Regions from separate parts of the Micromonospora sp. NBC_00421 genome, predicted to be linked through region 1. Evidence: riboswitches for the same ligand, from Rfam matches in the RefSeq annotation. Region 1 holds a riboswitch; each other region holds the start of a gene.
What was found. A riboswitch is a leader RNA that binds a small molecule or an ion and turns the genes downstream of it on or off. The one in region 1 is predicted to bind cyclic di-AMP.

Region 2: linked by a shared signal. The riboswitch ahead of OHQ87_RS21690 (coiled-coil domain-containing protein) and the one ahead of OHQ87_RS00925 (coiled-coil domain-containing protein) in region 1 are both predicted to bind cyclic di-AMP.
Region 3: linked by a shared signal. The riboswitch ahead of OHQ87_RS14945 (C39 family peptidase) and the one ahead of OHQ87_RS00925 (coiled-coil domain-containing protein) in region 1 are both predicted to bind cyclic di-AMP.

Annotation. Positions count from the first base shown of each region.
Region 1 is NZ_CP107929.1:198,840-209,329, reverse strand. Features, by position in the region: gene OHQ87_RS00935 (HelD family protein) at 1-2,016, shown strand, start outside; gene OHQ87_RS00930 (cation diffusion facilitator family transporter) at 2,213-3,127, shown strand; cyclic di-AMP (ydaO/yuaA leader) riboswitch at 3,260-3,391, shown strand; gene OHQ87_RS00925 (coiled-coil domain-containing protein) at 3,396-4,451, shown strand; gene OHQ87_RS00920 (SRPBCC family protein) at 4,567-5,034, opposite strand; gene OHQ87_RS00915 (STAS domain-containing protein) at 5,141-5,503, opposite strand; gene OHQ87_RS00910 (hypothetical protein) at 5,836-5,988, shown strand; gene OHQ87_RS00905 (hypothetical protein) at 6,195-6,593, shown strand; gene OHQ87_RS00900 (cellulose binding domain-containing protein) at 7,215-9,959, opposite strand; gene OHQ87_RS00895 (hypothetical protein) at 10,136-10,490, opposite strand, start outside.
Region 2 is NZ_CP107929.1:5,139,143-5,149,632, reverse strand. Features, by position in the region: gene OHQ87_RS21740 (cytochrome P450) at 1-279, shown strand, start outside; gene OHQ87_RS21735 (ferredoxin) at 300-530, shown strand; gene OHQ87_RS21730 (hemerythrin domain-containing protein) at 583-1,188, opposite strand; gene OHQ87_RS21725 (pyridoxamine 5'-phosphate oxidase family protein) at 1,379-1,804, opposite strand; gene OHQ87_RS21720 (YkvA family protein) at 1,851-2,213, opposite strand; gene OHQ87_RS21715 (IS110 family transposase) at 2,315-3,358, opposite strand; gene OHQ87_RS21710 (hypothetical protein) at 3,613-4,410, opposite strand; gene OHQ87_RS21705 (hypothetical protein) at 4,579-4,947, opposite strand; gene OHQ87_RS21700 (helix-turn-helix transcriptional regulator) at 5,047-5,379, opposite strand; gene OHQ87_RS21695 (carbonic anhydrase) at 5,592-6,302, shown strand; gene OHQ87_RS21690 (coiled-coil domain-containing protein) at 6,365-7,390, opposite strand; cyclic di-AMP (ydaO/yuaA leader) riboswitch at 7,394-7,525, opposite strand; gene OHQ87_RS21685 (YibE/F family protein) at 7,692-9,035, opposite strand; gene OHQ87_RS21680 (metal-sensitive transcriptional regulator) at 9,239-9,538, opposite strand; gene OHQ87_RS21675 (heavy-metal-associated domain-containing protein) at 9,634-9,840, shown strand; gene OHQ87_RS21670 (hypothetical protein) at 9,875-10,120, shown strand; gene OHQ87_RS21665 (heavy metal translocating P-type ATPase) at 10,117-10,490, shown strand, end outside.
Region 3 is NZ_CP107929.1:3,601,505-3,611,994, forward strand. Features, by position in the region: gene OHQ87_RS14930 (ABC transporter ATP-binding protein) at 1-443, shown strand, start outside; gene OHQ87_RS14935 (bifunctional cytidylyltransferase/SDR family oxidoreductase) at 614-2,122, shown strand; gene OHQ87_RS14940 (CDP-glycerol glycerophosphotransferase family protein) at 2,146-3,822, shown strand; gene OHQ87_RS14945 (C39 family peptidase) at 3,895-4,749, opposite strand; cyclic di-AMP (ydaO/yuaA leader) riboswitch at 5,054-5,197, opposite strand; gene OHQ87_RS14950 (hypothetical protein) at 5,762-6,520, opposite strand; gene OHQ87_RS14955 (hypothetical protein) at 6,657-7,073, opposite strand; gene OHQ87_RS14960 (acyltransferase family protein) at 7,220-8,488, opposite strand; gene OHQ87_RS14965 (polysaccharide pyruvyl transferase family protein) at 8,668-9,993, shown strand; gene OHQ87_RS14970 (glycosyltransferase family 2 protein) at 10,083-10,490, shown strand, end outside.

The sequences.
Region 1 (10,490 bases):
GCCGAGCGGGACGGTTACCGGCTGGCCCGGGTCGGCAACTTCGGCGCACTGGTGGAGCGGGACGCCATGGTCTTCCACGCCGCCCAGCGCCGGCACATGTTGGACGCGGAACACGAGGGGCTGGTCTTCGGCCGGCTGGATCTGCGGGACCGGCAGGTGCTGCACGTCGGCCGGCTCGGGGTGCGCGGGGAGAACGCCGAGACGCTTGTGGTCGACTGGCGTGCTCCGGCCGCCGCCGCCTTCTACCGGGCCACCCCGGCCGACCCGCTGGGGGTGGTGCGGCGGCGCACCATCAGCTCGTCGGCGGAGAAGGTCACCCGGATCGAGGACGAACTGCTCGACCCGGAGGCCGCGCCGCCGGACATGCCGGTGGTCGGCGACGGGGCGTTGCTGGCCACCCTGTCCAGGGCGACCGGGCGGGGCATGCGGGACATCATCGCCACCATCCAGCGGGAGCAGGACGAGGTGATCCGCTCCCCCGCGGCGGGTGTCACGATCGTCTCGGGTGGGCCGGGCACCGGGAAGACGGCGGTGGCCCTGCACCGGGCGGCGTACCTGCTCTATGCCGACCGCAGCCGGTACGCCGGCGGCGGCATCCTGGTGGTGGGTCCGTCGGCGGTCTTCGTGGAGTACATCGCCTCGGTGCTGCCCTCGTTGGGCGAGGAGACCGCCACCCTGCACTCCCTGGGTTCGCTGTTCCCCGGGATGTCGTCGACCCGTACCGACGAGCCCGAGGTGGCGGCGGTGAAGGGTTCGCTGCGGATGCGGCGGGTGCTGGAACGGGCGGCCCGGGACGCGGTGCCGGACAGCCCTCAGCAGCTGCGCCTGCTCTACCGGGGTGCGTTGCTGCGGTTGGAACGGCAGGAGCTGGACCGCATCCGGGACCGGGCGTTGCACCGGGGCGCCCGCCGTAACGAGGTGCGCCGCGCCGGCTTCGACGGGGTACTCGCCGCGCTGTACACGCAGGCCCGCCGGCTGGCCGTCACCGGCCTGCCCGAGCAACGCGCCTTCGAGGACGAGATCATCGACCGGCCGGAGTTCCGGGAGTTCCTCAAGGCGTGGTGGCCCCGGTTGCATCCCCGGCACGTGCTGGGTTGGCTGGCCCACCCGGATCGACTGCACCGGTACGCGACAGGCATCCTCTCCCGGGCGGAGATCGCGTTGCTGGTGAGGGCGTACCGGTCGTTGGACACCGAGGGGTTGACGGTGGCCGACGTCGCCCTCCTCGACGAGCTGGACGCCCTGCTGGGCAAGCCGGTACGCCCGAGGAAGGCCAACCGGGATCCGTTCCAGCTGGCCGGCGGGGTGCGGGAGCTGAGCACCTTCGGTGAACGGCAACGCGCCGCCCGGGCAGCGGACCGGGAGCGACCGGAGGACTACCGCGACTACGCGCACGTGGTGGTCGACGAGTCGCAGGACGTCTCGCCGATGCAGTGGCGGATGGTCGGCCGGCGCGGTCGGCTCGCCTCCTGGACGGTGGTGGGCGACCCGGCGCAGACCGCCTGGACGGGCGACCAGGAGGAGCTGGACCGGGCCCGGGACCAGGCGCTGGGCCGGCGCCGTCGGCACCGGTTCACGCTCTCCACCAACTACCGCAACTCCGCGGAGATCTTCGCGGTGGCGGCGGCGGAGATCCGCCGGCTCTACCCCGACCTGGAGCTGCCGAGCGCGGTGCGGTCCACCGGGGTGGACCCGGTGGCGCTGAACGTCCCGGCGACGGAGCTGGCCCCGGCGACGCTCGACGCGGTGGACGCGTTGCTCGCCGAGGTGGCGGGGACGGTCGGCGTGATCACGCCGGTGCCCCGCCGGGACGAGGTCGCCGGCTGGTTGGGCGACCGGGGCGGGGCGCGGCTCCAGGTGGTGAACAGTCTCCAGGCCAAGGGCATGGAGTACGACGGGGTGGTGCTGGTCTGCCCCGGCGAGATCCGGGCCGATCCGGGCTCCGGGGTACGGACGCTCTACGTGGCACTTTCCCGGGCCACCCAGCGCCTCACCACCGTCGAGCCGACGGGCTGATCCACGGGCTGACCCGCCGGCAGCCGGTCCCGACCTCTCGACGCGGCCCGGGACCGGCCCGCCCTGTCCGCGACCGGCCCGGCCCGGGCCGCCCACGCCTGGCCCCCACCTGGCCGGCTGCCGGGCTGTCACTTGCACACATAGCGATGTGAGCATAGATTGGATCGGGTTCGCGGCGGCGACGGAAGGTGTGGACGTGGGCGCAGGTCATGACCACAGCGCGACGATCAGCAACGCCGCACACCGGCACCGCGGCCGGCTCTGGGCGGCGTTCGGGCTGCTCACCGTGCTCATGCTGGTGGAGGCGGTGGCCGCCTTCGGCACCGGCTCACTGGCGCTGCTCTCCGACGCCGGGCACATGTTCACCGACGTGCTCGGCATCGGGATGGCGCTGGCGGCGATCACCGCCACCCGGCGGGCCGAGCGGGATCCGCAGCGCACCTTCGGGCTCTACCGGTTGGAGGTGCTCGCCGCGCTGGCCAACGCCGTCCTGCTCAGCGGCGTCGCCGTCTATGTACTGATCGAGGCGGTACGCCGGTTCGGCGAACCGGCCGAGGTGCTGGCCGGCCCGATGCTGGTGGTGGCGGTGCTCGGCCTGCTGGCCAACCTCGTCGCGTTCGGCCTGCTGCGCGAGGGCGCCAAGGAGAGCCTCAACCTGCGCGGGGCGTACCTGGAGGTGGTCGGCGACCTGCTCGGCTCCCTAGGGGTGATCGTCGCGGCCCTGTTGATCGCCGGCACCGGCTGGTGGTGGGCGGACCCGGTGGTCGCCGTGGCGATCGGCGTGTTCATCCTGCCCCGCACCTGGCGACTCGGGCGGGCGGCGGTGCGCATCCTGGTGCAGGCCGCCCCGGAACACCTCCAGGTGACTGCCGTGCACGACCGGCTGACCGCCGTACCCGGCGTCGCCGAGGTGCACGACCTGCACGTCTGGACGCTCACCTCCGGGATGGACGTCGCCTCGGCGCACCTGACCATGGCCCCCGACGCCGAGGTCGGCACCGTGCTGGCCGCCGCCCGGGAAGCCCTGCGGGAGGATTTCCACATCGAGCACGCCACCCTGCAGATCGAGCCCGGCGCGGCCCCCGGCGCCTGCGGCCCGACCCACTGGTGATTAGCTTTTTATCCCATTCAAACCTTTTAGCAGTATTCACTCTCGTACCCTCAGTCACGAGGTAGGCAAGTGTCACACGCGTACCGGTAGGCTCGGCTCCGGCCTCCGCCAGGCGGCGCCCACCGGCGCCGGCGGTGGCCGCCGCCTAATCGCCCACCAGGGCGAACCGGGGAACCATGTTCCTGGGGTGCATCCGCGTCAGCGGTAGGGATCTTCCGTCCCGAACCCGTCAGCTAACCCGGTCGGCGGCTGACGGAAGGACATTCGCATGCACGTACGCACCACCACGCGGCTACTGGCCGCAGTCGTCACGGCACTCGCCCTGGGCGTGTCGTCCGCGCCGTTCACCCCGGCCGTCGCCGCGCCCGTCACCCGGCTCGCCGCTCCCGGCGACGACGAGGGCGGCACCCCGGCACTGCGGGACCAGCTGGACGCGGCGAGCAAGGGCTGGGTCGACGCGAAGGCCGCGCTGGAACGCTCCACCAAGCGCCAGCAGGAGTTGGACGGCCAGCTCAAGTCCATCGAGGCACAGCTGGTCGTGCAGACCGGCAAGGTCGGCGAGATCGCCGGCGCGGCCTACCGCACCGGCCGTCTCGGACCAATGTCCGCCCTGCTCAACAGCAACAGCCCGGGTGGCTTCCTGGACCGCGCGGCGGCGCTGGAGACCGTCGCGGCCCGGGAGGACCAGGAACTACGCACGATGATCGAGACCCGGGACCAGGCCACCCGGACCCGGGCCGCCGTGAGCCGGGAGATCACCGAACAGCGCAAGCAGGTCGCCACCATGGGCAAGCGCAAGGAGCAGGCCGAACGCGCGCTGGCGGTGGCCGCCGCCGACAAGCCGACCCCCACCTCCCGGGACTCCGGCAGCTCGGACGGCACGTCCAACAGCAACGCCAAGGGAGCAGCCCGCAACTCCGACGGTTCCTGGCCGTCCGAGTCGTGCAGCGTCAACGACCCGACCCCGGCCAACGGCTGCATCACCCCGCGTACGCTCAACGCCCTCCACCAGGCCAAGGCGGCCGGTTTCACCAGGTACGTCTCCTGCCACCGGCCCAGCGGTTCCGGTGAGCACCCCAAGGGCCGGGCGTGCGACTTCGCCGCCCAGAAGAACGGGTTCGGCGGGGTGGCCAGTGGCGGCGACCGGACGTACGGCAACAACCTGGCCGCGTACTTCATCCGCAACGCCGACCGGCTCGGCGTGCTCTACGTGATCTGGTTCAAGCGGATCTGGCTGCCGAGCAGCGGATGGAAGTCGTACAGCGGGGGCAACGGCGACCCGTCCAGCGACCACACCAACCACGTGCACCTGTCGATGATCTGAGCTGTCCCGGTGGCCCGTCGGCAACGGCGGGCCACCGGAACTGTCCCGCCCTGGGATCGCCGCCCCCAGGTCACCGGCCCGCCCAGCCGACCGCCGGCGCAGGTTGCCGGCCCGCTCAGCCGACCGTCGGCGCATCGCCGGGGCGGCCGTCCAGCGCCGCCCCGAGCCGGCTGGCCAGCCCCAGGTGGGCGGCGCGGGCCTGTCGGAAGGCGTAGCCGAACAACGGCGCCGGCGCGGCCAGGGTGATCTCGACGTCGATGCGCAGCAGGTCACCCTCCACCCGGAGCCGGGTGTGGTTACGGACCGTGGTGCCGGGCTGCTGCCGGGCCACCGTCACGACCTCGTCCGCGCCGACCAGCAGGACATCGGCCTGGTAGGTGACCGGGAATCGCAGCGGCCCCAACTCCAGCCGGTCGGTGATCGCATAGCTGGCCAGGGCACCCGGCCGGGCCGGTAGCCGACGCACCCGGACGATCAGGGGATGCAGCTCCTCCTGCCGGGACAGGTCGCTCAGCAGCGCCATCGCATCCGCCTGTGAGCAGCGCGCCTGCACCGTGTAGCTGAAGCTCTCCCGCCGGACCACCGGGCCTCCTGACCGTCGTCGGTCGCCCGATCGTGCCGTACCGGAGACGGACTGGCAACGTCCCAGCTCGCCCGGCAGCGGACGGTCGGCCTACCCGCTGCCCGGGTCAGGCGCCCGGCAGCACCTCGGGGGTGGCGGCACCGGCGAAGTACGGCTCCGGGGCACCGAAGAGACCGAGCAGGCCGGTGACCCAGAGCTGCCGGTGTACGAACCGGCTCGGCTCGGTGACGATCAGCTTGACGCCACTGACCTCGGCGGTCTGGAACCCGGCGACCATCGCGCTGATCCCGACGGAGTCGATGAAGGTGACAAGTCGCATGTTGAGCTCGATCCGCGCGGGCCGGCCCTTGGCCAGCACCTCGGCGATCGACTCACGTACCTCGTAGGCGGTGTCGACGTCGATCTCGCCCCGCGGGGCGATCTCGATGACACCGGCCGGCAGAACCGACTTCACGATCGACAGGCTCACGCGAGCACCTCCACTCGCCCGTCCCCGGGCGCCTCATCAGTACGCGGGCCGCGACCGAGAGTATTCCTCCGATGGCCTCGGTCGCCACCCCTCGGGATGAGCAATTCGCGGATCCGGACGGACCGGACCGTCCTTCCCCGTACCTTTGCTGGTCCCGTTCTTTCCGACGGACGGCGCAGCTCGGCCGTTCCAACCGTCCCAGAGTAGCGGTCCGGGTCCACCCCGGGCCGAATCCGGCAGCTCGGGCGAGCCTCGCCCGGCATGGCGGTGCAGGTTGTGGCCGGTGCCTAACCTGGGCGAGAGATGGGTCACCACGACGGAGGGACGGATCCATGATCAAGAGACTGCTCGGCCTGGCCGGGGTCGGCGCGCTGCTCGCTCTCGTACTCGCCTGCGGCTTCGGCGGCGGGGGCGGGGGCGACGACGATGACGACGACGACGGTGACGATTTCGCCCGCGCGACGTCCGTCGTCATGGTCCGCTAGAAACCGGCTCTACGCGCTGCCCGAACCGGGGTTTGCGATCCGACCGGCCGGGGCACTGCTCGATGGACAAGGCGGAACCGCTCGGTGACGAGGCGGCACCGCTCGATGACCGGCCGGACACCGGCCGGTCCGAGGACCGTCCCGCGCCGTAGAGACGAAAAGTCCGAAGTGGCCGCAGACTTCGGCACCCGAGGAGGTAGGACACGATGTATGGCAGCAACCTTCTGGAGCGCCGCAGCAAGCCCGAGCGGATCGCCGACCAGGCCTGGCAGCACCTGCTCTCGGCGGTCGACTCCGCCGGCGACAGCGTTCGTGACGCCGCCAGGTCGGTCCGCAGCTCGGGCCTGGCCGACGCCGGCGACATGGTCGGCTCGACCGCCGACGAGGCACGCCGTCGGGCGACGCTCGCCTTCGACGCGCTCGCCGGTCGTCGTCCGGCCCTGCCCTGGACCCTGCTGATCAGCGCGGCGCTGGTCGGTGCAGCGATCGGCTGGGCCGCCGGCACCGCCGCACGGGCCGCCGGCAGTGGGGGTGACCGTGCCGCCGACGACATCGAGTTCGTCGACGTGGACCGGCCCAACTCCCCGGTCGGCCTGGACGACTGACGCATTCCCGCAGGCCCCGGTCACGCCCCTCGGCGTCGACCGGGGCCTGCCTCGTTCCCCACCCCACCACCCGGCCCGCGCGCGACCACACCCACCCGCGCTTGGCGCTCCCCACCCGAGCACCCTCGCTGGTGCCCCCACAACATCCATGTTGTAGTGGCATCCCCCAGCCACGAAGCCACTACAACACGGACAACACCGTTGCGTTAACGCCATGGGCGGCTGGTCAACCCGGGACAGGAAGTGCCCGATCGGGGAGCGGGGTGGGCCCGCTCGGCGATCATGGAGTGGTGGTGCCGACCTTGGGGCTTTACGGGCGTTCTGTCACCCACCACAACTCCATGATCGGCGAGGCAGCGGCGGTTGACGAACAGCCGTTCCCCCTAACGCAACGGTGTTGACAACATGGATCGAGCACGATCTTGGGCCGTGTTGCGCGGGCAGGAGCAGGAGCGAGGAGAAGGAGCGAGGGCTAGGGCGAGGGCGGAGCCCGCGCCCGACACCGCAACATCACCTCAAGCGAGTTGATCAAGGGCCGCGACAGGGCGTACCGGCGAACATGCCGCCGGCTCCCCCGGAGGATCGGGGGAGCCGGCGGGTGGGGCAGGTGGGGGTACGTCGTCAGCGACTGGTGCAGGTCAACGCCGGAACGGTGTTGCTGCCGGTGACGTTGGCGGTGAAGCCGATGCTGGCGGTCGCACCGGCACCGAGCGCACCGTTCCACCCGGCGTCGCGTACCGAGACGGTCGCTCCGGTCTGGGTGTAGGTGCCGCCCCAGAGCGAGTTGATCGTCTGCCCGTTGGCGAACGTCCAGCCCAACGTCCAGCCGGCGATCGCGCTGGTGCCGGCGTTGCGTACCGTCACCTCACCCTGGAAGCCACCGGGCCACGACCCGGTCACCTTGTACGTCGCCGCGCACCCACCGGTCGTCGGCGGCGGCGTGGTGGGCGGGGGCGGCGTGGTGGGCGGGGGCGTGGTGGGCGGGGGCGTGGTGGGCGGCGGCGTGGTGGGCGGAGGGGTCGTCGGCGGGGGCGTGGTGGGGGTGGTCGGGGTGGGGGTGCCGCCGAGCCGGTCGGCGACCAGGATGCCCCGGCCGTTGGTGCCCAGGTAGACCCGGCCGTAGACCCTCGGGTCGCCGGTCAGCGCCTCGCCCGCGTTGCCGTACTGGTGCTGGTCGTCGTTGATCCGCACCCAGGCCGCGCCGGCGTTGTCGGAACGGTAGACACCGGCCTTGCCGTCGACGGTGCCGAAGGTGAACACCGCCGGGTACGTCTGCCCGGGGGCGGCCTTGCCGAAGCCGACGTTCACCGCCGCCGTCACGCCGGCCAGCTTGGTGAAGGTGGCCCCGGAGTCGGTGGAGTGCCACAGCCCACCCTCGCCGGCCAGCCAGATGTCCCCCTCCTTGCCGGGTACCGCCTTGAACTTGACGGTGCCGGTGGTGGGCAGGCCGGTGGCGGCGGAGGCGGTGAAGCTGGCCCCGCCGTTGCTGCTGACGTAGAACTTCCCGCCGCTGAAGCCGTAGAACTTGTTCTTGTTGACCCGGTCGGACTCGACCACCGCGTTGGCCGGGATGCCGGTGGCGGCGGTCCACGAGTTGCCGAACCCGACCGAGCGGATCACCTGCTGCCCGGCATCACCGGGGGCCCAGACGAACTGGCTGCCGTCGGCGGCGGCGGCGACCGTGCCGCCGTTGTTGACCCCGCCCGGCTCGCTGCCCTGGAACCAGTTCGCCCCGCCGTCGGTGGAGAACGCGATGTGGCTGTCGTTGGGGCGGTCGGCGTCGGTGAAGTTCCCGGCCCGGACCATCGTCGCCGGGGTGGACTCGGCATAGTCGAGGCTGGTGGTGCTGGTGAAGACCGGCTGGGTGAACAGCATCGGCGGCACCGCGTCGAGGTCGGTGTGCCGGAATCCGCCGATGTCGCCGAGCCCGCTGATCAGCGGCGCCCCGGTGGGCGGGCTGATCAGGTCGAGCACGGCGGTCTCCTCCAGCCCCTTCACCATCGGCTTGATGGTGAACTGGCTGCCGGTGTCCCACTTGGTGAGGTCGGTGCTGCCGTAGATGGTCGCGCCGGTGCCGTACATGAAGCGGTTCGAGTCGAACGGGTCGATCTCCACCGACTCGTTCATCCAGCCCAGCTTCGGGGTCTCCTCGGGCGGGGCCGGGTTGGCGCCGAAGGTCAGCCACGGCACCGAGCTGATGTCCATCTTGAATTTCTTGGTGCGGTCCGGGTAGCTGCCGAACTCCCAGATCCGGGTCCAGGTCGCCCCGCCGTCGGTGCTGCGCCAGAAGATCGCGTCCGGCCACCAGGAGATCTGGGTGGCGACCATCAGGGTGTTCGGCTTCTGCCTGTCGATGGTCAGCCCGGAGTAGCCGAAGTAGGCGTCGCTGCTTGACGACGGGATCGGGCTGATCTGCGTCCACGTGCCGGTGGCCCGGTTGAACTTCCACACGTCACCCTTGCCCCCGTCGTACGGGCCGCCGGTGTCGCTGGTGGCGATGTAGAGGAAGCCGCCGACCGGGTCGACCACGCCCTTGTGGGCCAGGTAGCCGGTGGGCTGGCCGGCGATCCGCTCCCACGTGGTGCCGCCGTTGGTGGAGCGGTACACCGGGTTGGCCTTGTCCGCCACGCCGACGTAGATGGTCTGGGTGGCGTTGCCGGCCGTACCTGTGCTCTTGTCGAAGGTGACCCAGGTCAGACCCTGGTTCTGGCTCTGGTAGCCGGTGGTGTCGTTGGGGTCGGCCCGGTAGTTGCCGACGTTGGGGAAGTTCGCCACCTTGGCCCAGGTGGCCCCGAAGTCGGTGCTGCGCCACAGGCCGTTGCCGCCCTCGGCGCCGTAGTAGAGGACGCTGTTCTTGTTGGGGTCGACGGCGAGCCGCTCGCCCATGCCCCGGCCGGGCATGTTGCCGCCGTTCTTGAACGGCAGCGCGGTGGCCTGCCAGGTGGCGCCCTTGTCGGCCGAGCGCAGGATCGCGCCGTTGTTCGGGTCCCAGTCGTTTGTGTACATGCCGACGGCCGCGTACACCCGGTTGGTCTGCACCGGGTCGGTGGCCAGGCTGACCACGCCGTTGTAGCCCCACTTGTCCGCGCCGACCCAGTCGAGCAGCGGCGTCCAGGACTGGCTGGCCTGCTCCCAGCGGTACGCGCCGCCGATGTCGGTGCGCGCGTAGATCAGGTTCTTCTCGGTCGGATTGAAGACGATGCCGGGGACGAAGCCGCCGCCGTCGATCCGGACGTTCTTCCAGCTGTACGGGTCGGCCGCCGCTGCGGCGGCCGGGATGGTCGGTGCGACGGTGAACTGCACGGCCACGACTGCCGTGGCGGCGGCCAGCACGGTGGTTACCGCGCCGACGAGACTTCTCCGCATCTGCGGTTCCTCTCGGGAATGCCAGGGTGAGGGTGCGACGCCCCAGGAGGGACGTCGACGGGTGCGAAGAGCTGCCCTGGCTCCCCGCCGGCACGCTTGGCTCCCGCTGCCGAAGAAGAGTTCAACAGTAACCGCTGCGCCGCCGAATTAGGAAGCGCTCCCAACTAACTCGGCCATCAGAGCCGGTAGACGACGTCCTCACCGACCATCTCGCGACTGATCCCCAGCCCGTCCACCGGTCGGGCCGCCACGTCCGCCCACGGGGTGCCGGGCGCCCAGCCGGGCAGCAGCACCACCGTGCGCACCCCGATCTCCCGCAGGTACGCCACCGAGGTGACGTCCGGGAAGGTCATGCTCACCGCCCGGATCCGCTCCTGGGACTGCGGGGTGAACGAGGCGAGCCCGTTGACCACCTTGGGGAACCCGTCAGTGGACCAGAGCATCACGTGCAGCTCCCGGATGCCGTCGCTGGGCAGCACCAACGCCGGGCCGGTCAGCCCGCGCAGCGCGGCCGGCTGCTCCGGTGTCGGC
Region 2 (10,490 bases), 2.3 Mb from region 1:
CCGGTGCTGGTCTCCATCCCCTCGGCCAATCGGGACGAGACCGTCTTCCCCGACGCCGACCGGTTGGACCTCGACCGGGAGGCCAACCCGCACCTCGCCTTCGGGCACGGGCCGCACCACTGCATCGGTGCCCAACTGGCCAGGATGGAACTCCAGGTGGTGATCGAGACGCTGTTGGCCAGGGCCCCGGGCCTGCGATTGGCGGTGCCCCAGTCGGCGCTGACCTGGAAGAGCGGCCTGCTGGTCCGGGGCCTGACGGCGTTGCCCGTCGGCTGGTAGCGGAAGGGACGATGGGGCAGATGGGGGAGCGCGGCTGGCGGGTGCACGTGGACCCGACCCGGTGCATCGGGACGGGAATCTGCGCGGGCTACGCCCCGACCCACTTCGTGCTGGTGGACGGGTTGTCCCGGCCGGTGGCCGAGCGGATCGACCCGGCGGAAGCGGTGCTGGACGCCGCCGAGTCCTGCCCGATGGAGGCGATCGTGGTCTCCGACGCGGCGGACGACAGCCGGATCGCTCCGGAACCCTGACCGGGTGGTGGTCGCCTCCGGCGGGGTACCCGGAAGCGACCACCACCCCCGCTCAGTCCTGCGCGTCGTCGTGCAGTTCCGCCATGGTGGTCGGTCGCCCGCTCAGCGCGTCCCTGATCCGGTCGACCAGCCCGGTGCCGGGGTTGATCAGCCGGTTCGCCGGCGGGTGGTCCGGGGCGCCGGGATGCGGGCGGGTCGGCAGGTGCCGCTTCGCCGCCCGCACCCGGTCGGCCAGCTCGACGAGCTCCTCGCGGGCGACAGCCGCCCGCAGCCGGGGAAAGAGCTCCGACTCCTCCTCCTGCACGTGGTGCCGGATGGCCTTGGTCAGATGGCTGATCAGTGGCTCGAAGCGGGCGTCGGACGGGTCCAACGGCTCCAGCTCCTTCAGCGTCCGCTCGGCCGCGGCGTGCTCGGCGATCTCGTGCTCGGCGAGCTGGTCGCCGTCGGGCAGTGCCCGGCGGGCGGTCGGGTAGACGTACATCTCCTCGGCGACCGCGTGCCGGACCAACTCGGCGATCAACACGTCGGCCAGTCGGCGACGATGCTCCGCGTCACCCTGTCGGGCCGCCAGCTCCATGAAGATCGCCTCGATCTCGTGGTGGTCGGTGGTCAGGACGTCCACGACGTCCTGACCCGTGGTGGCCTGTGCGTTGCTCATCTCGGTGCCCCTTACCGGTTGCGGACGGATCGGCTCCCGGTGGGGCCTGTACCCCCGCCCCGGGCCACCCGAACCCATCACCGTCGATGAGCGGACGAGGACCCGCACGCACCTGCCCGCCGCCCGTCGTCAGTAGGCCGGCGGGTCGCGAGACGCTTTTCTGGTGGGGCAAGGCCCGCCGTCGCGGGTCCTAGTGGGACGCGGCGGGTGGGAGGGCGCCCAGGAGGCGGTTCACGGTGATCTCGATGACCACCCGCTCCGGATTGGGGCGCGGCTGGCGGTAGCGCTCGGCGTACCGGCGCTCCGCCTCGGCCACCGCCTCGGGGTCCGTGCGCAGCACCGCCCGACCCTCGATGGTCAGCCACCAGCGGCCGTCGACGTGGCAGGCCGCTACCGGAACCCCCGCCGCTCCGGCGGCCTCCACGTGCCGGGCCTTTGCCGAACCACCGGACGTGATCACCCGGGCCAGCCCGGCCGGCGCGTCGTAGGTCACCCCGACCGGTACGACGTGCGGCGTGCCGTCGGCACGCGGGGTGGTCAGCGTGGCCAGGTGCCGCTCGCGGCAGAACGCCAGGACGCGCTCGTCGTACGGGTCCAACTGGTGCCTGCCGGCCATGTCCGTTCCCCGTCCCGTGGCCGGCGTCGCCCCGGCTCGGCCCCGATCATGACACGATCTGGCGGGACCGACCCGGACCGGGCGGGGTGCCGGATCCGGCGGTCGGAGCATCCGGTCGGCCGGGCAGCGGTCGATCGGCCGTCCGGCGCTGGTGGGCCAGGCGGGTCAGATAGATCAGGGCCCCGGCCAGCACCCCCATGTCGTCCAGGTAGATCGGGTCGGGCAACACGTCGACCGGGAGGATCGTGTAGATCAGGGCGCCGTAGAAGGCCACCTTGCCGCCCATGCCGAGCGTGCCGAGCAGCCGCCGGGTGCGGACCACCCGTATCGCCAGCAGGACCGCGCCGACAAGCGTCGCCAGCGCCAGGATGCCGCCGACGACGACGAGTACCCACATCTCCCGGGACATGCCCGCAACGCTAGCCCAACCCGGCCCGCTCTGCCGTGGTCCGCCGCCGGCCCGGCGGGTCGGCGGGTCGGCCGTCGGCGGGGTGGATGCTCCTATGGATGTCAAGCGGCGAGTTGGAGATCGTTTGAGGTGATGAGCTGGTAGAGCTCGCGGGCGATGTAGCGCTTGAGGCAGCGGATGATCTCTTTCTTGGAGAGGCCTTCCTTGGTGCGGCGTTGCATGTATTCGCGGGTGTGGGGGTCCCAGCGCAGGCGGCAGAGCACGACTCGGTATAGGACGGCGTTGGCCTGGCGGTCGCCGCCGCGGTTGAGGCGGTGCCGGGTGGTCTTGCCGGACGAGGCGGGGATCGGGGCGACACCGCAGAGCATGGCGAAGGCTGCTTCGGAGGCGAGCCGTTCGTGGTTTTCGCCGGCGGTGACCAGCAGTTGGCCGGCGACGTCGGTGCCGACGCCGTTGGCGGCGAGTAGGCCGGGGTTGATGGCGGCCACCAAGGGATCGAGGACCTCGTCCAGGTCGGTGATCTCGGCGGACAGTTGTTGGTGGCGACGGGCCAGGGACCGCAGGGCGATTTTGACGGCGGTTACGGGGGCTGCGGCGTCGGCCGGGTCGAGTCGCATCCTCGCGCAGACGGTGATCAGCTGCTTGACGGTCAGGCCGGGTAGCTGGGCGCGTAGTTCGTCGGGGGCGGTGACGATCAGGGTCTTGATCTGGCGTTGGGTGTCGGCGCGCTGGTCGACGGCGCTGCGCCGGGCCACCCGCAGGTTGCGCAGGGCTTCGACGCGGCCGTCGCGCTGCTTGGGGATCCCGGTCCGGTCGCCGGCCAGGGCGGCCTTGGCCGCTTGGATGGCGTCGATCGGGTCGGACTTGCCCTGGAACCGGCGGGTCTTACGGTCGGGCCGGTCGACCTCAATCACCTCGACCTGCTCGTCGCGCAGCCGGCGGGCCAGACCGGCCCCATAAGCGCCGGTGCCCTCGATCCCGACTCGCCCCAGGCGACCGAAACCGCGCATCCAGGCCAACAACGCGGTGTAGCCGGCCACCGTGGCCGGGAACTGCTGGGTGCCCAACACTCGGCCGACCTGGTCGATCACCGCCGCGGTGTGGGTGTCCAGGTGAGTATCGACGCCGCCGGCGACCTCGATCATGGCGATATCGGGTGTAATAGAGGGCATCGTCGTCCTGTCGTTCGTGGCTGGCAGCAGGGCGGCACGCACCAGCCGGGCAACGCGGACAAGACAGAGACGGGGCCTCTAGCCAGGCTCCTATGAAGTCACAACGCCACGTCCAGTGAGTGCACGAGCACCTCCCGACCGAGGCCGACAAATCCCGTTAAGGACCCGAAGTCAGTCAGTAGCTGGGTCAGACCCCGGGCGGGAGGTGCTCACCAACATCATCTCTGTCAGTAGGCGGCGACGGCGGCCCGACCGCGCGCCACGGTGGTGTTCTCCCGGGTGGTTTCCGCCCACGGGCGGGGGTTCTCCGGCATCGGCACCACCGACTCGGCCCGTTCCGGTCGGCGGTCGATCGCCGCGAACGCCTCGTCACGCAGGCTGCGGGCCGCGGCGCCGGCCAGGTCGGCGGCCCGCCAGGCCGCCTGCTCCCGCGCGACCGCCGCCCGGTGCCGGGCCGCCAGGTGGTCCCGCGTCGCGCGGCGCAGCACCAGTTCCTGCTCCACCGGGTGCCGGCGCGGGTCCCAGCCGGCGCGGTGCGCGAAGACGTCGTCGAGTTGTGCGTCCGACAACTCGCCCCGTTGGTGCGCGTCCACGGCGGCCCGGTGCAGCCAGCGCTCCCGGTCGGCGTACTCGGCCGGGGTCTGGCCGGTGTGCGGCAGCGGCATGGCCGCGGCGGCGACGAGCCGACTGAGGTGGACCTCGGCCGACTCCAGGGTCGCCCAGGCCGACTCGACCTCGTCCTGGGCGGCCAACCACTCGGCGCGCAGCCGGCCGGCGGTGGTGCCGGCCCGGTCGGCTGCCACCGCCACCTCCTCGGCGTACCGGGTGTGCTCCCGGTCCTGCTCGGCGCGCTCCGGGTCGGTCGGCAGGGCGGCCTCCCGGAACCGGCCTGTCACCGCCGGCCGGAGCCGGTCGGGACGGACCACCAGGACCGCGACGGCGACGGCCGCGACGGCGAGCAGGATCAGCCAGATTCCGGCGGCGGCGGGGACATCGGGCAGGACGGCGGAGAACACGGTCTGCATTACCAGCACCTCACGGTGGTACAACGATGTGGACGGACGGAAGCCCGACGGACGGGGAGCTGTGGGCGGCGGGTCCTGGGACCACCGGGCCGGCTCGCGCCGGACCGGATCTCGGTCGGGAGCGGCCGTTCGCGGCGGCCGGACGGGCACCGAGGGGTGCCGCGCCGCTCAGCTCCGGGGTGGACCGCGTCGGCCGGTGGCGTCCCGGGCCGGGTCCGGCGTCGCCTCGGGGGCCCGCGCGGTGGAGCCTTCGGCGGAGGCGGCCGGCAGCGGATCCGGCCGGACGGTCTCGTCGACGATCCGTTCGTCACCGGGGCGGGTGTCGGCGAACCGCTCGTTTCCGGGCCGGTCTTCGCCGGGCAGCGCAGCCACCCGGGAGGTCACCACGGGCGGTCGGACAGCGGTGGCGGCCGGGCCGCCGGTGGTGGCGAACATCCCACCGAGACCGACCGCGAGCACCAGCGCGGTCACCGCCAGCCGGGTCAGGTCGCGCAGCCTCGACACCCAGACGGGCGGGGCGGAAGCTACGCGGATCACCCGTACAGCCTATCCACACCCGGCCGTCCGCGCAGCGTCGGCGATCCGACCGGACCGGTGACCCGGGCCACCGGGTGCCGGGTGGCGGACACCTGCCGCTCAGGCGTCGGAGTCGGCCGGGTCGGGGGTGAAGAGGGCGAGCAGGTCACCGACCTGGCGGTCGGCCTCGGCCGGGTGCCGGAAGTGCCCGCTCGGGTCGATCGTGTACTCGTTGCGGCGGCCGACCCGGGTACGCCGCAGGTAGCCGCCGGCCTCCAGGTCCGCGACGATCGCCTGGGCGGCCCGTTCGGTCACCCCGACCTCCCCTGCGACGTCCCGCAGGCGGGCGGTGGGGTTGCGGGCGATGGCGAGCAGCACGTGACCGTGGTTGGTGAGGAACGTCCAGTTCCGGGTGCTCCCGGTGCCGCCTGCCGTCGTTGCCATGCCGGTCATCGTATGGCCCGTACCCGGAAAGCCCGCCGCCGGCCGGTGTTCGCGTCCGCCCACGCCCGGCGTTCGACCCGCCGTCGACATCCCCCGGACCAACGCCTGAAACGTGTATCACGAAATCTTGACGTACCTTTCGCTGCGTGTGACCGTGGGGACACGGCCGTCGTCGCCGCCGGCCGGCGTGACCAGGTGCGATCCCGGACCGAGGTGAGGCAATGGCCCCGATCACTCCGACCCAGGCGCTGGCCGAGCTGCAAGCCGGCAACAGGCGTTTCGTCGCCGGGGCGCCCCGGCACCCCAACCAGGGCGCCGGCCACCGGGCGGCAGTCGCCGACGGCCAACACCCCTTCGCGGTCATCGTCGGGTGCTCCGACTCCCGGCTCGCCGCCGAGATCATCTTCGACCGGGGTCTGGGTGACCTCTTCGTGGTCCGGACCGCCGGGCACACCGCCGGGCCCGAGGTGCTCGGCAGCGTCGAGTACGCGGTGACGGTGCTCGGCACCCCGTTGGTGGTGGTCCTCGGGCACGACTCCTGCGGGGCGGTGCAGGCAGCCCGGGAGGCGGCCCGCACCGGCACCCAACCCCCCGGGCACCTCTATTCGGTGGTCGCCGCCGTCGGGCCCAGCCTGCGTCGGGCGGCCCAGGAGGGGGTGCACGACATCGACGGGATCGTCGACATCCACATCGCACAGACCGTCGAGGTGCTGCTCGGCAACTCCCCGGTGATCGCCGCCGAGGTGGCGGCCGGGCGTTGCGCGGTGGTCGGCATGTCCTACCGGCTGGCCGCCGGTGAGGTGCGCCCGGTGGCCCCGGCCCACGCTCCCGCCGAGTCGTCCGCCCTCACCGCCACGGTGCCCGGGTCCGTCCGGGCGACGCCGGGTGCCGACGCCGCGCCGGCCGGCGAGCCGGCGGCCGTCGCCGGCTGAGACGCGATCACGACGAGGGCCGCCCGGCTCAGCCGGGCGGCCCTCGTGTCGATCATGAACTGCTACAGCAGTGACACGTGTACGTGGTCGGTGTGGTTGGACGGTCCGGAGTACGAGCTCCAGCCGTTGGCCGGGAACCAGATCTGCCGGTTCCAGATCACGTAGTAGATGCCCAGCCGGTCCGCGTTGCGGATCAGGAATGCGGCGAGGTTGTTGCCGTACATCCGGGTGTCGTTGTTGTGCCAGGGGCTGAAGCCGCTGTTCTGCAACGACCAGTCGCACGCCTTGCCCTTGGGGTGCTCCCACGGCCCACCCGGGCGGTAGCAGCCGACGAACCGGCTGAAGCCGGCCCGCTTGACCTCCTTGTACATGTGCAGCGTGCGCGGCGTGATGCAGCCCGACGTGGTCGGGTCGTTCTCGCTGCACGACTCGCCGCGCCACTCGCCGTCGGAGGTCTGGCCCGGGGCGACGCGGGCCACCGGCGAGGTGGCGTTGACCAGGCCACCGGTGAAGCCCCGGCCGCCGACCAGGGCCAGCGCCTTGTCGGCCTCGGTCTTCTTCTTGGCCATCAGGTTGGTCTGCTTCTGCTGCTCACGCACTTCGGCGTCGACGGCGAGCTTGGCGTTCTCGGCCCGGGTCCTGGCCTCGTTGACCTCGGCCAGCTTGCCGGCGTTGACCATGTTCAGCTCGTCCAGGGCGGCGGCCCGCCGGACGAAGGTGTCCGGGGCGTCGCTCTCCAGCAGCGCGGCGACCGCGCCGACCCGACCCGTCCGGTACGACTGGGCGGCGATCTCGTTTACCTGCGGGGCCAGCGCCGCCAGCTCCTGCTCGGCCTTCTCCACCTCGATGGCGTACTCGAGTTGGCGCTTCTTGGACTTCTCCAGCCGGTTCTTCGCCGCCGAGTAATCCCGGTTGGTGGCCTCGATGACGTCGGTGAGCAGCTTCGGCTCCTCGTCCTCCTCGTGCCCGGAGGGGGTGGGCGCGTTGAGGGCGGCTGCCGCGGGGGCGGCTGCCGGACCGGCGACGATCGCCAGGGCGGCGAGTACGGCCACTGCCGGAGTCATCCAGCGGCGTAGGGGTGCCGTCACAGTTTTCCCTTCCGTCGACCGCCGACCGGGTTAGCTGACGGGTTCGGGACGGAAGTGGCCCCTACCGCTGGCGCGGATTCACCCCAGGTGCTCGGTTCCCCGGCTCGCCGTACGGCGATTGGGCGGTGGCCCCGCTGGCACCGGTGGGCGCCTTCGGCGGTGACCGGCAGCGAGGTTACCCGAGAGTCGTACCGGGGATCTACGGTCACAACTCGACAAAATGTGTATTTTTCCGATAACCGGGCGTGACCAGTGACGCGGCCGACAACTGCGACCTCGCCTCCGGTTACGCAGCGGAGTGTCACCATGCCGAGTCCGTGCTCCTTTCCGGGTCCGGCCACCGGGTGGGGGCCGGGGTGGACGGTTCGCCGTGCCGGGGCGCGCTCAGCGCCGCCAGCGCCTCGGCGCGGTCGGGCGCGGGGCGTGGGGTGGGTGTCGGCCCGGTCGGGTCGGCGTCGGCGGGACCGCGCCCGGCGGTGGTGACCAGCGCGGCCAACCCGGTGGTCAGCGGCACCGCCGCCACCAGGCCGAGGGTCGCCACCGCACTGCGGACGATCTCCTGGGCCAGGAACTCGCTGGTGAGGATCTGCCCCACCGGCCGGCTGTCGGCGGTGAGCAGGAGCAGCAGCGGCAACGAGGCTCCCGCGTAGGCCAGCACGATCGTGTTGACCGTGGAGGCGATGTGCGCCCGGCCGACCCGGGTCGCCGCCCGGTAGAGCTGCAACCGGGACAACCCCGGATTGGCGTGCGCCAGCTCGGTGACGGTGGCCGACTGGGTGACCGTCACGTCGTCCAGCACGCCGAGGGAACCGATGATGATCCCGGCCAGCAGCAGGCCGTGCAGGTCCACGTCACGCTGGTACATCGACAGCGTGGTGGCCTCCTCGCTGCCGTACCCGGTCAGGTGGGTGGCGGCGGTGGCCAGCGTGCCCAGCACGCCGGTCAGCACCAGGCTGCCCAGCGTGCCGAGCACCGCCACCGAGGTCTGCGCGGTGATCCCGTGGGTCAGGTACAGCACCACGAACATGATCAGCGCGGCGCCGGTGATCGCGATCGGCAGCGGCGCGCCCCCGGCGGAGATGCCCGGCACCACGAAGGTCAACAGGATGGCGAAGCTGGCGCCCAGACCGGCCAGCGCGGCCAGCCCGCGCAGCCGGCCGAACGCCACGATCGCCGCCGCGAACAGGGCGACCAGCCAGAGCAGCGGCGTACCCCGCTGGTGCTCGGCGATGTGGTAACTGCTCGTCGAGGGATCGGTCGGGTCGGCCAACGCGACGAGCACCACCCGGTCACCGACGGCCACCGTCGGTGCGCCGGGGCCGGACGGGATCGGCGTCTCGACCTGCTTCCCGCTGTCCGGCCCCTGCTCGACGGAGACCGTCACCGTGCCGCACGGACCGGCTGCCGCCCCGGACGGGCCGTCGGGGGTCTGCGGGGCGGGCGGGCAGGCCTCGGTCACCACCCGGGTCACCGTGCCGTGGTGGCGGGGGACCTGATCCCCCTGGTCGATCTGCGGGGTGTCACCCGGCCAGAGCGCCAGCGTGGCGATCACCGTGACGACGATGAGCGGCACCACGGTCATGACGAGGATCCGCCGCACCCCGGGCGGGGTGGACGGAGCGGGACGGGTGTGGTCGGCGCCCATGTGTGCGAGTCCTCCCAACGATCCGGGACGGGATACGTGTCAGTTGGCCAACCGGTTCATCCCACGGGCGGCGGGTCGTCGTCGGACGATGGTAGCCAGCGTCCCGGCCGACCGGCGTGGTCGACCCTGCCGGCAGGGCTCCGGCTCGTCACGGTGCGGGTGCTTCGCAGACGGGATGCCCCCCGGTCCGCACCGGAGGTGGGTCAGCCGCGCTTCATCAGGCGACCGACGGCGGCCATCATCTCGGCGGCCATCTCGTCGGCCCGGCCCTCGGCGGCCCCCTCGTGCATGCAGTGCCGGGCGTGGCCGTCGAGCAGGCCGAGGGCGACCTTGTCCAGGGCGGCCTGCACGGCGGAGATCTGGGTGAGCACGTCGATGCAGTACCGGTCGTCGTCGACCATCTTCTCGATGCCCCGGACCTGGCCCTCCACCCGGCGCAGCCGGGCCAGCAGCTGGTCCTTGCTGGTGGTGTAGCCCCGGACCGGGGTACTCGGTGTGGTCATGACCACCACGATAGCGTACCCCTGGGGGGTATGCTACGGTCGCCGGGAAAGGTACCCCTAGGGGGTATGTTCGAAGAGTGGGAGGGGAACATTCGATGATCACGAACTACCAGGTGAACGGCATGACCTGCGGGCACTGCGTCAACGCGGTGAGCGGCGAGGTGGGCGCGCTCGACGGCGTCACCGACGTCCAGGTGGACCTCTCCTCCGGCCGGGTCGCCGTCACCAGCGACCGTCCGCTCGACACCGAGGCCGTGCGCGCCGCCGTCGACGAGGCCGGCTACGACCTCGTCGAGGCGTGACGGGCCACCGGCCCGCCGGGGGCCGGGGCAACCGATGAACACGGCGACCAGGCTGGGTGGCTTCGCCCTCGGTCTCGCGGTGGTGTTCGGCGCGGCGTACGGGGCCGGTCAGCTGACCGGCCCCGTACGCCCGCCCGCCGAGACCCGCCACGACCCGGCGCACACCCCGGATCCCACCCGCCCCACCGACGCCCCTGCCCCCGGCCCCGACCCGACGCCGACCGGGACCGTCACCGGCGGGGCAGGTCACCCCCACGGTCGACCGGAGGTGCCGCGATGACCCCGACCGCGAACGACCTGCCCACCGCCCCCCACCTGATCGAACTCACCATCGGCGGGATGACCTGCGCGTCCTGCGCCGCCCGGATCGAGAAGAAGCTCAACCGGATGGACGGCGTGGAGGCGACCGTCAACTACGCCACCGAGAAGGCCACCGTCCGGTACGCCGACGAGATCACCCCGGGCGACCTGATCGCCACCGTCGAGAAGACCGGCTACACCGCAGTCGTGCCGCCGCCGCCCACCCCCGCCGGGGCGGAACCGGCCGGTGGGTCGGTGGACGAGCTGACCGCCCTGCGTACCCGGCTGCGGGTGTCGGCCGTGCTGACCGTGCCGGTGATCGTGTTGGCGATGGTGCCGGCCTGGCAGTT
Region 3 (10,490 bases), 3.4 Mb from region 1:
ACGACCTGTCGGGCGAGCGGAACGTCACGCTGGGCTGCCTGGCGATGGGCATGCAGCCCGACGACGTGGCCCGGATGACCCCGGAGATCATCGAGTTCTCCGGGATCAACCAGCGGGGTGACTTCGCCAGCCTGCCGATGCGGACGTACTCCTCGGGTATGGCGGCCCGGCTGCGGTTCTCCATCGCCGCCGCCAAGAAGCACGACGTGCTGCTGATCGACGAGGCGCTCGCCACCGGCGACAAGGGCTTCCGCAAGCGCAGCGAGCAGCGGGTCCGGGAGCTGCGCGAGGGGGCCGGCACGGTCTTCCTGGTCAGCCACCAGCTCTCCTCGGTGCGCGACACCTGCGAACGGACGATCTGGTTGGAGTCGGGGCTGATCCGGATGGACGGGCCCACCGACGAGGTGATCCGGGCGTACGAGGCATTCGCCAACGGCAAGTAGTATTCCGGGCGCACGTAGGGCATCGACCCGGTGCCCGACGGACCGCGTCGTCCCGTTGGGGCGGCGCGGTCCGCGCGTTAAGGTTCATCCCGTCGCCGTGCTGGCGCAATCTTCCGTTCAGGGTGACCCCCGGGACGTGTGCAGACATTCCCCGAGAGTGAGGATCGGCAATGACGCAGGACCACACCACTGGCCCGGACGCCACACCGGAGACCCCGGCGCCGTGGCGGCCCTCGCGGACGGTGGCGGTGGTGCTGGCCGGAGGCACCGGGACCCGGCTGGGCCTGGGCATCCCGAAGCAGTTGCTGAAGATCGCCGGCAAGCCGATCATCGAGCACACCCTGGCCGTCTTCGAGGGCGCCCCGGAGATCGACGAGATCATCGTGCTGATGGCCACCGGCCACGTCGCCGACGCCCAGCAGATCGTCGACAAGGCCGGGTTCCGCAAGGTCAGCAAGGTGATCGAGGGCGGCGAGACCCGTAACGCCACCACCCGGATCGCCCTGGACGCGGTCGGCGAGGGTGACGTCAACATCCTCTTCCACGACGCGGTCCGCCCGCTGGTCAGCGCCCGGATCGTGCGCGAGTGCGTGAACGCGCTGTGGAGCTACACCGCCGTCGACGTGGCGATCCCCTCGGCCGACACGATCATCCAGGTCGACGAGGACGAGTGCATCACCGACATCCCGGTCCGCTCCCGGCTGCGCCGGGGGCAGACCCCGCAGGCGTTCCGCTCGGGCACCATCCGGGAGGCGTACCGGCGGGCCGAGGGCGACCCGGACTTCGCCGCCACCGACGACTGCGGTGTGGTGCTGCGCTACCTGCCCGGCACGCCGATCAAGGTGATCGACGGGTCGGACGAGAACATCAAGGTCACCCACCCGGTCGACGTGCACCTCGCCGACAAGCTCTTCCAGCTCGCCGCCGCCCAGGCGCCCCGGCTGTCGCACCGCAGCTACACCGAGGAGCTGGCCGGTCGGACGATCGTCATCTTCGGCGGCAGCTACGGCATCGGCCACGACCTGGCCGAGCTGGCCCGGGGCTACGGCGCGCAGGTCTTCCCGTTCAGCCGCTCCAGCACCGGCACCCACGTCGAGCAGACCGGCGACGTCGAGGCCGCGCTGAAGACCGCCTTCGAGGCCACCGGCCGGATCGACCACGTGGTGGTCACCGCCGGCATCCTGGAGAAGGGCGCGCTTGCCGAGATGGACGAGGAGACCATGGACCGGGTGCTCCAGGTCAACTTCGTCGGCCCGGTGATCGCCGCCCGGCAGTCCCTGCCGTACCTCCAGCAGACCAAGGGTCAGCTGCTGCTCTACACGTCCAGCTCGTACACCCGGGGCCGGGCGCAGTACGCGCTCTACTCGTCGACCAAGGCGGCGCTCGTCAACCTGACCCAGGCGCTCTCCGACGAGTGGGCCGAGTTCGGGGTCCGGGTCAACTGCATCAACCCGGAGCGCACCGCCACCCCGATGCGCACAAAGGCGTTCGGCGAGGAGCCGGAGCACACCCTGCTGGCCGCCGAGACGGTCGCCCAGTCCTCGCTCGACGTGCTGATCTCCGACCTCACCGGCCAGGTGATCGACGTCCGGCGGGCCCCCGGCGAGCCGGCCCCGGTGCCGGCCCAGCCGACCTCGGCCGCGCAGGACCGGCTGCCCAGCGGCGTCGACGCCGGCTGACCGACCCCCGGAGACGGTACGACATGCGTGGTGACCTGGTCAGGAAACTGATCGCACGGTGCCTGACCACCGGCCTGGCCGTGGTCGCCTTCCTGGTGGTGGCGTTCACCGGGGCCACCGGCTGGGGCCTGGCCCTGGCGGTGGCCGCGCTGGCCGCCGCCGCCTACGAACGCCGGGTCCGCCCCGACGCCGACACCGTCGCCGAGACGGTGCTGCTGGCCGCCGGGATCCTGGTCGGCTACGCCCGCCGGCTCGACGACGGTTTCGACCCGGTGCTGGCGCTGACCGCGCTGCTGCTGCTGGGCCTGGTGCTGCTGGTGGGGCCGCTGCGCGACGCCGGCAACCTGGAGATCCGGGCGGCGAACCTGCCGGTGCGGGCGTGGACCCCGCTGGTCGCCGCCCGGCTCGGCGGCGTACTGCTGGGGCTGCTGGCCGTGGTGGCGGTGGCCGCCGCGTTCGCCCTGCCCGCCGTGCTGGCGCTGGTCGTCGTCCTGCTGGTGGCCGCCGGCTGCGGCGCGGTCGGCCTGGACCTGGCCCGGCGACGGTTCCGGCCCTCGGGCGGGGGCGGCCCGGTGACCCGGGCGCTGCGGGCGCACCAGCCGGAGTTCCTGCTCTACTTCTCCGCCCCGCCCGGCTCGGAATACCAGGTCACCATGTGGCTGCCCTACCTGGAGCGGCTCGGCCGGCCGTTCCTGGTGCTGCTGCGGGAGCCGGAGTTCCTGCCCACGGTCGCCGCCGCGACGAGCGCCCCGGTGGTCTACTGCCCCACCCTCAAGGCGATGGACGAGGCGCTGGTGCCCAGCCTGCGGGTGGCGTTCTATGTCAACCACGGGGCGAAGAACAGCCACTGCATCCGGTTCACCCAGCTCACCCACGTGCAACTGCACCACGGCGACAGCGACAAGGCGCCCAGCGCCAACCCGGTCTCGGCCATCTTCGACAAGATCTTCGTGGCCGGTCCGGCGGCGATCGAGCGGTACGCGCGGGCCGGCGTGGAGATCCCCGCCGAGAAGTTCGTCGTGGTAGGTCGCCCCCAGGTCGAGGCCATCGAGGTACGCCGGGAGGTGCGGCCACTGACCGCCCCGACCGTGCTCTACACCCCCACCTGGACCGGCCACCACGCCGACGCCAACTACTGCTCGCTGCCGGTGGCCGAGCCGATGCTGCGCCGGCTGCTCGACCGGGGCGCCACGGTGATCCTGCGGGCGCACCCGTACACCGGGCAGAACCCGGCCTCGGCCCGGCAGTTGGCGCGGCTGACCGAGCTGCTCGCCGCCGACCGGACCCGCACCGGCCGGCAGCACCTGTGGGGCGCGGCGGCCAGTCGGGAGCTGAGCCTGACCGACTGCGTCAACCGCTCCGACGCGCTGGTCTCCGACGTCTCCGGGGTCATCTCCGACTACCTCTACTCGGGCAAGCCGTACGCGGTGACCGACCTGGGTGTCGACGGCGACGAGTTCCTGACCCGCTTCCCGCTGGCCCGCTCCGGTTACGTGCTGCGCCGGGACATGGCCAACCTGGACGAGGTGCTGACCGGGCTGCTGGACACCGACCCGTTGGCGGCGGCCCGTTGGCAGACCCGCCGTCGCTACCTGGGCGACTTCCCCGCCGACGCGTACGCCGACGGCTTCCTCGACGCCGCCCGCCGGGAGCTGGAGCCTGACCGCTCGCTGCAAGATCGTGCTCGATCCATGTTGTAGTGGCCTCCCTCGAGAAGGAGGCCACTACAACCATGTCCGAGCGCGACCTTGCGGCCGACGCGCGGCGGGCGGTCAGGCGGAGTAGCCCCGGGTGGCGATCCAGTTCGCCAGGGTGGTCACGCTGACCCAGTACGCCGGCAGCGACGGGTCGGCCGAGTCGGCGATCCGGACGATACGGCCGTTGTCCTGGTAGCCGACCACGGCGACGTAGTGGCCGCCGGGGAAGGAGTGCCAGCCGCCGTCGAGATCGGTGACGTCCCCGACCACGTTCGCGACCACGGCCCGCTTGTCGGTGACCGTCGCGACCACGTCGGCCCGCAGCCGCTCGGCCTGCGCGTCACTGGGGGTGCCGGCGAACATCCGGGTCCGGTACGGGTCGCCCTTCACCACGGCGTTGAGCACCCGGGTCGTGTCCTCGGCCGAGTTGGTGCCCATCTCGGTGGTGCCCAACTGGGCGGCGAGGTCGTCCTGGCTGCGCTCGATGCCGGCCGCGCTGAGCGCGTTGCGCACCGCCGCCGGGCCGCAGTAGTAGTAGGTGGTCTGCGCCTGGTACTCGTAGCGGAGGACCTTCGACGACGGCGGCTTCGGAGCTGCCACCGTGCGGGTCAGGTCCGGGTTGGCGGTGGCCCTGGTCTTCGCCCTGGTGACCCGGAGTGATGGGGTGGGGCTCGCCGACGGGCTGGCCGTGGGGGTGGCCGACGGGCTGGTCCGGGCGGGGGCGGCGACCCGGGCCTGGGCGCGGGTGGCGACGTCGTCGAGGCGGGGGGCGGTCTCGGCGACGGCGGTCGAACGCTGCTGGTCGGTCGGGGCGTCGTCGACCCCGGCAGCCAGCGCGGCGGCGCCGGTGGCCAGGACGACGACCGCTGCCGAGCCGACCACCAGCTGGTACGGGCGCTGAGTGGTCAGCCGGCGTAGCTGTCGCTTCATGTGGTGCTTCACAGGGTGTTCCTCCACGGGGCGAGGCGGCCGGGCACGCCGGAGCGGCACGCGGCGGTACGCCACGCGCGGATCGGGTGTTCGGCCGCTCGTTCGGTCGGGACCGCCCGACGGGGGCCGGGCAGCTCGGTGGGCCGCCCGACGAGAGGCCGGGCAGTTCGGTGGGGCCGTCCGACGAGACCGGACGGCGGGGGCTGTCGGCCGGGTCAGCGCGTCAGGCGCGACGGTCCGGCGGCACCCCGGCACCGAGGTGGCGGAACTACCGAGGGGGTGGGGTCGTAGTACACGAGGATGGAACTCCTTCCGCTGCCGCCGACCGGGTTAGCTGACGGATTCGGGCGGGAAGATCGCCCTACCCCGGGCCGTGGCCCGCGGATTCACCCCAGATGGTGCGGTGGGTCCCCGGTTCGTGACTCGCACGATTGAGCGGGTCGGCGCGGCGTCGCCTGCTGCGAACGGGAACCGCACCGGACCGCAGCGACACTACTGGCCGGGTTCTCCCTCGCCAAGCCCCGTGAGCTGCGCAAACATGGTCGAGGCGCACCGTTTTCCGGTGCACTCGGGCACCGACTGGCCGCTCGTGGGGCGACCGGGGCGTCCGTCTCGCGGGGGCGACAACCGGACGCTCCGCCAGCAACCACCGATGATCGTCGTAGTCGATGTGACCACCTGTGACCAGGTGTCCGAATCCCCACGCACGGTGACGCCACCCACGCCGGCCCGGATAACAATTCCGCCCTCGTGACGCCAGGCAGCCCCGATGGCCCGGAGCTGGGACCGGACCACGACGCCGGACCACGACACGGGACCGCGACCCCGGACCGCGACCCCGGACCGCGACCCCGGACCGCGACCCCGGACCGCGACCCCGGACCGCGATGCCGGACCGCGATGCCGGACCGCGATGCCGGACCGCGATGCCGCGACGAAGCGGGGCCGTGGTGGCGGTGTCCATGCCGAGCCGATACCGCTACCGGCGCGGCATCGAGCCGATCATCTCCGGTCAGTTCACCCGGGCCGGGTGCCAGCGGGCGGCGGGTGCCGGACGGGCCGCCGACGTCGCGCTGCGGGGCAACGGAATCCGGCCCGGCCGCAGCCGTTGCGCCGCCGCGTACGCCTCGACGGCCAGGGACCGGGCCGCCTCGGCGGCCAGTTCGGCGTCCCGCCACGCCGCCCGTTCCCGCCCGACCGCGACCCGGTACGCCGTACGCCGGTCCCCGCGGACGGCTCGGGCGAGCATCACCTCGTGTTCGACCGGGTGCCGACGCGGGTCCCAGCCGTCGCGGTGGGCGAAGACGTCCCGCAGCCGCTCCACCGACAACTCCCCCCGCCAGTGCGCCGCCACCGCCTCCTGGTGCAGCCACCGTTCCCGGCCCGCGTACTCGACGGGGGTACGGGGGGTACGCGGGCTGGGCAGCGCACCGGCACCGGCGAACCGGCGGGCCACCGTCTCCGCCTCGTCGTACGCCTGCCAGGCCCGGTCCAGGTCGTCCTGGGCAGCCAGCCAGGCCGTACGACGGCGGTGCGCCGTCTGGGCGGCCCCGGTGGCGGCGACGGCCACCTCCTCGGCGTAGCGGCGCAGATCGGCGACCGGGGGCGGGGCGTCGGGTGGCGGCACGACGGCGGCGGCGTCGGTCGGGTGCTCCCGCTCGGGCCGGGCCACCAGGACGGTGAGCCCGGTCAGGGCGAGGACGAGCAGCGCGGACCAGATGGCGGTGGCGGTCGGGACCTCGATCAGGAACTGGGAGAGCACGGTGTTCACGGTCGGCACCTCGCGGGCGGGAAGCGGAAGAGGAGGCCGTACCGGCGGCGGGTCCGTTGCGGAGGACGTCCGGCCGGGCGGTGCGGGGGTGAGGTTCGTCGCACTGGCGGTCGCGGGTGGGCCCCCGCGTGGGCGGTCAGCCCGCCGGGGGTGCCCGTGGGCCGGCGACGGTGGGCAGCCGCCCGGCGGTAGCCCCCGGGGGCGGGACCGGGACGTTCCGCGCGGCACCGGCCGGCACGGTGAGCGTGACGGCGTCGACCCGGTCTGCGGCGACCACGCCGGCCAGGTCGACCCCCTGGTCACCGGTGCGGATGCCGGTGAGGCCACCGCCCGGAGCGGACAGGGCCGCAGCGGCGTCGAAGGACACCGGCGCGTCGATCGACAGGGCGGCTGCGGGCGACCCCGGGTCGGGCAGCACCGGGTCGGACAGCGCGGAGCCGGACAGCGCCGGCCCGGCGACGGCGAACGCGATCGCGACGGCGAGACCGGTCAGCAGCCGGGACAACCAGCGCGCGACCCACCACAGGGGACTGGCGGGCGCGGCCGGGAACATGTGTCCACGCTACCGCCGAGGTGACCGGCCCGCAGCACCGCCGGGCGTGTCGCCGCGCCGACCACCGGGTGCCCCTCGCCCGGCCTGGGGACTTCCGGGAACACCCCTGGTCGGCAGGGGTGGCCGGAGCACCTGGTGCAGTGGGATCAGTGCTGGTCGCGCGGTCCCGCGTACTCGACGGGACGCCCGTCGCGCGACCCGTCGCCGGCGTCTCTCGGCCCCGGCACGGCGGCAGCGCCGCAGGCGACCACGCCGCCGGAGTCGGCACCGCCGGGAGCAGCACCGCCGGGGACAGCGCCCTCGGGTACAGCGCCGTCGGGGGTGGGCGGCGCGGGTGGGGTACGGCGGCGGGGGGCGAGGCGGCGCATCATCGGCGTCTCCACCCAGCGGTGCAGGGCTGCGGCCAGCACCAGGTTCACCACCAGGAAACCGAGCACGGCCAGCGGCCCCGACCAGCCGGGCAGCCCCACGCCCCAGTGCCCGGTGAGCCGCAGCACGGTCATCATCACCAGCACGTGCACCAGGTAGAAGGCGAACGACACCTCGCCGAGCCAGATCAGTGTGCGGTGCCGCCACGGCGACCAGCGGCCCTGCACGTCCGCCCGGGCCGCCGCCGGGATGACCAGGATGTACGCCACCGACAGCAGCGCCGCCCACATCTCGGCCGGGATCCAGTGTGCCGCCACCCAGACGGCCACGAAGAACAGGCTGGCCAGCGGCAGGCCGGGGCCCCGCCAGTGGCCACGGCGCAGCAGCTCGGCGGCGGCGACGCCCAGCCAGAACTCGGTGGAGCGGACCAGCGGGAAGACCTGGGTGAACCACCAGTTGGTGCCCTCGGGCAGCAACTGCTGGCCGGGCCAGAGCGACAGGATCACCAGCGGCACCGCCACCACCACCGCCCAGAGCACTCCGGAGCGGGCCCGCCGGATCGCCGGCAGCACCAGCGGCAGGCAGAGGTAGAAGAACAGCTCGCAGGAGAGCGACCAGCTCACGTTGTTGATGCTGTAGAAGTAACCGGGGGTGGGGTCCCAGGCCTGGACGAGGAAGAGGTTCTCCAGCGCGGCGCGGGGCACCACCGGGTCGGCGAACCACCACATCACCAGCAGCGCCACCGCCCAGGTCAGCACGTGGTTGGGATAGATCTTGGCGAGTCGGCGACGCCAGAAGTCCCGCCGCCGGTCGCCGTCGCGGGCCGACCAGACCAGCACGAAGCCACTGAGGATGAAGAAGAACTGCACCCCGGACAGGCCGAGGGTGAACAACCAGTCGACCACCGCCTTGGCGTCCGGCTGGGCGATGATCCGCATGGTGCCGGCGTGGTAGCCGAAGACCAGCATGGCGGCGATCCAGCGCAACCCGGTCAGCGACGGCAGTCGGCTCAGCGCGGGGGACGCGGTGGTGGGCACGCTGGTCACGCCGGGCACCCTACCGGCACGCCCGTCCACCGGTGACGGGCCGGGGTGGTGCGGATGTGCCGAAGGTGTACGAAATCCCTCCACTGCCTTAACATCGCGGGACCCGTCGGTGTCGGCGCACCCGTGGGTAGGCCGGCGACCCGTCGGAGGCGCCCGGGAACGAGGAACGGAGCAGACTGGTGCACCAGCGGATCCTGATGCGGGCGAAGAAGGACCCGTTCGACGTGCGCGGCCCCGAGGAGGCGTACGAGGGGAACTGGATCGGGGAGAACAACGGCAACCTGGTCTTCAGTCACGCCGCGCACAAGCTGCTGCGTACCTCCACCGCGCGGATCACCTCCACCGAGTTCAAGGTCGACCTGCGCGACGCCGACCGGATCAACGAGCAGTACGACGTGTACGTCATCCCGCTGGCCAACGCCTTCCGCCGCAGCTACGCCCACCGCATCGAGCTGATGACGAAGCTTGTCGAACGGCTGCGGATCCCGGTGGTGGTCTTCGGGGTCGGGGTGCAGACCGACGTCCACGGTGACCGGGAGTACCTGCGGCCGATCGACGACGTGGTCACCCGGTTCGTGCGGGCGGCGCTGGAGCGGGGGCCGAGCATCGGCGTCCGGGGGGAGATAACGGCGCAGTACCTGAACACGCTGGGCTTCTCCGCCGTCGACGTGATCGGTTGCCCGTCGATGTTCCTGCACGGCGACCAGCTCCGGGTGGAGAAGACCGCACCGGTCCTGACGCCCGACGCCCGGGTGGCGCTTACCGTCTCCCCGTACGTCAAGTCGATGGCGAAGATCATCGCCGCGCACCAGGCCCGCTACCCGCACCTGCGCTACCTGCCGCAGGACCTCAGGACGCTCGGCACCCTGCTCTACGGCGACGCCCCGGAGGACCGGGGCAGGACCAGCGCCATCCCGATCCACTCCTCGCACCCGTTGTTCACCGAGGACAAGGTGCGGATGTTCCTCGACCCGTGGACCTGGATGGACTACCTCGCCGGCTTCGACTTCGCGTTCGGCACCCGGATCCACGGCACCATCACCGCGCTTGTCGCCGGCACCCCCGGCTTCCTGTTCGCGCACGACTCGCGCACCCTGGAGCTGGCCCGCTACTTCGACATCCCGCACCGGCTGATGAAGGACGTGCCGGCCGACGTGGACGCGGCGCAGCTCTACGCCGAGGCCGACTACACCGCCCTGCACGCCGGACACCGGGCCCGCTACGAGGTGCTGCGGGCCTTCCTGGCCCGGCACGACCTGGGCAACGCGTTCGACGACGGGGACAGCGCGGCCCGCTTCGACGCACAGGTCCGCGAGACGGAGTTCCCCCCGGCGGTCCGACCGGCCGGGGCCTGCCCGCCCGAGGTGCTACTGGCCCGCATCCAGTGGCTGCGCGACCGCAACGCGGCCCTCGGCGACGACGTACGGGAGCTGCACGACCAGCGGCTGCGGGCCCGGGTCAAGCGGGCGGTCCCCGCACCGGTACGGCGGATCCTGAACCGTTAACCTGCCGCTCGGCCGCTGTTCAGCAACTCCATCTCCACCGGATACGTCACGTTCCGTGGCCGTCCATACCCGTGCACCAGGGTGGCGGGGTGGTCAACCAGCCCGCGCCCACCCCGCTGCTCAGCGTCGTCGTCCCCGTCCACGGGGTGGAGGCGTACCTGCACCAGTGCCTCGACTCGGTGCGCACGGACGTCCCGGCCGACGCGGTGGGCACAGTCGAGATCGTCGCCGTCGACGACGCCTCGCCGGACCGGTGCGGGGAACTGCTGCGCGCGTACGCGGCCACCCATCCGGGCGTACGCACGGTGCACCTGGACCGTAACGTCGGGCTGGGTCCCGCCCGCAACGCCGGCCTGGACGTGGCCACCGGCGAGTACGTCTGGTTCGTCGACAGCGACGACTGGTTGCCGCCGGGCACCATCCCGGCGGTGCTCGACCGGCTCCGCGCGCACCGCCCCGACGTACTGATGCTCGACCACCTGCGGGTACGCGACGAC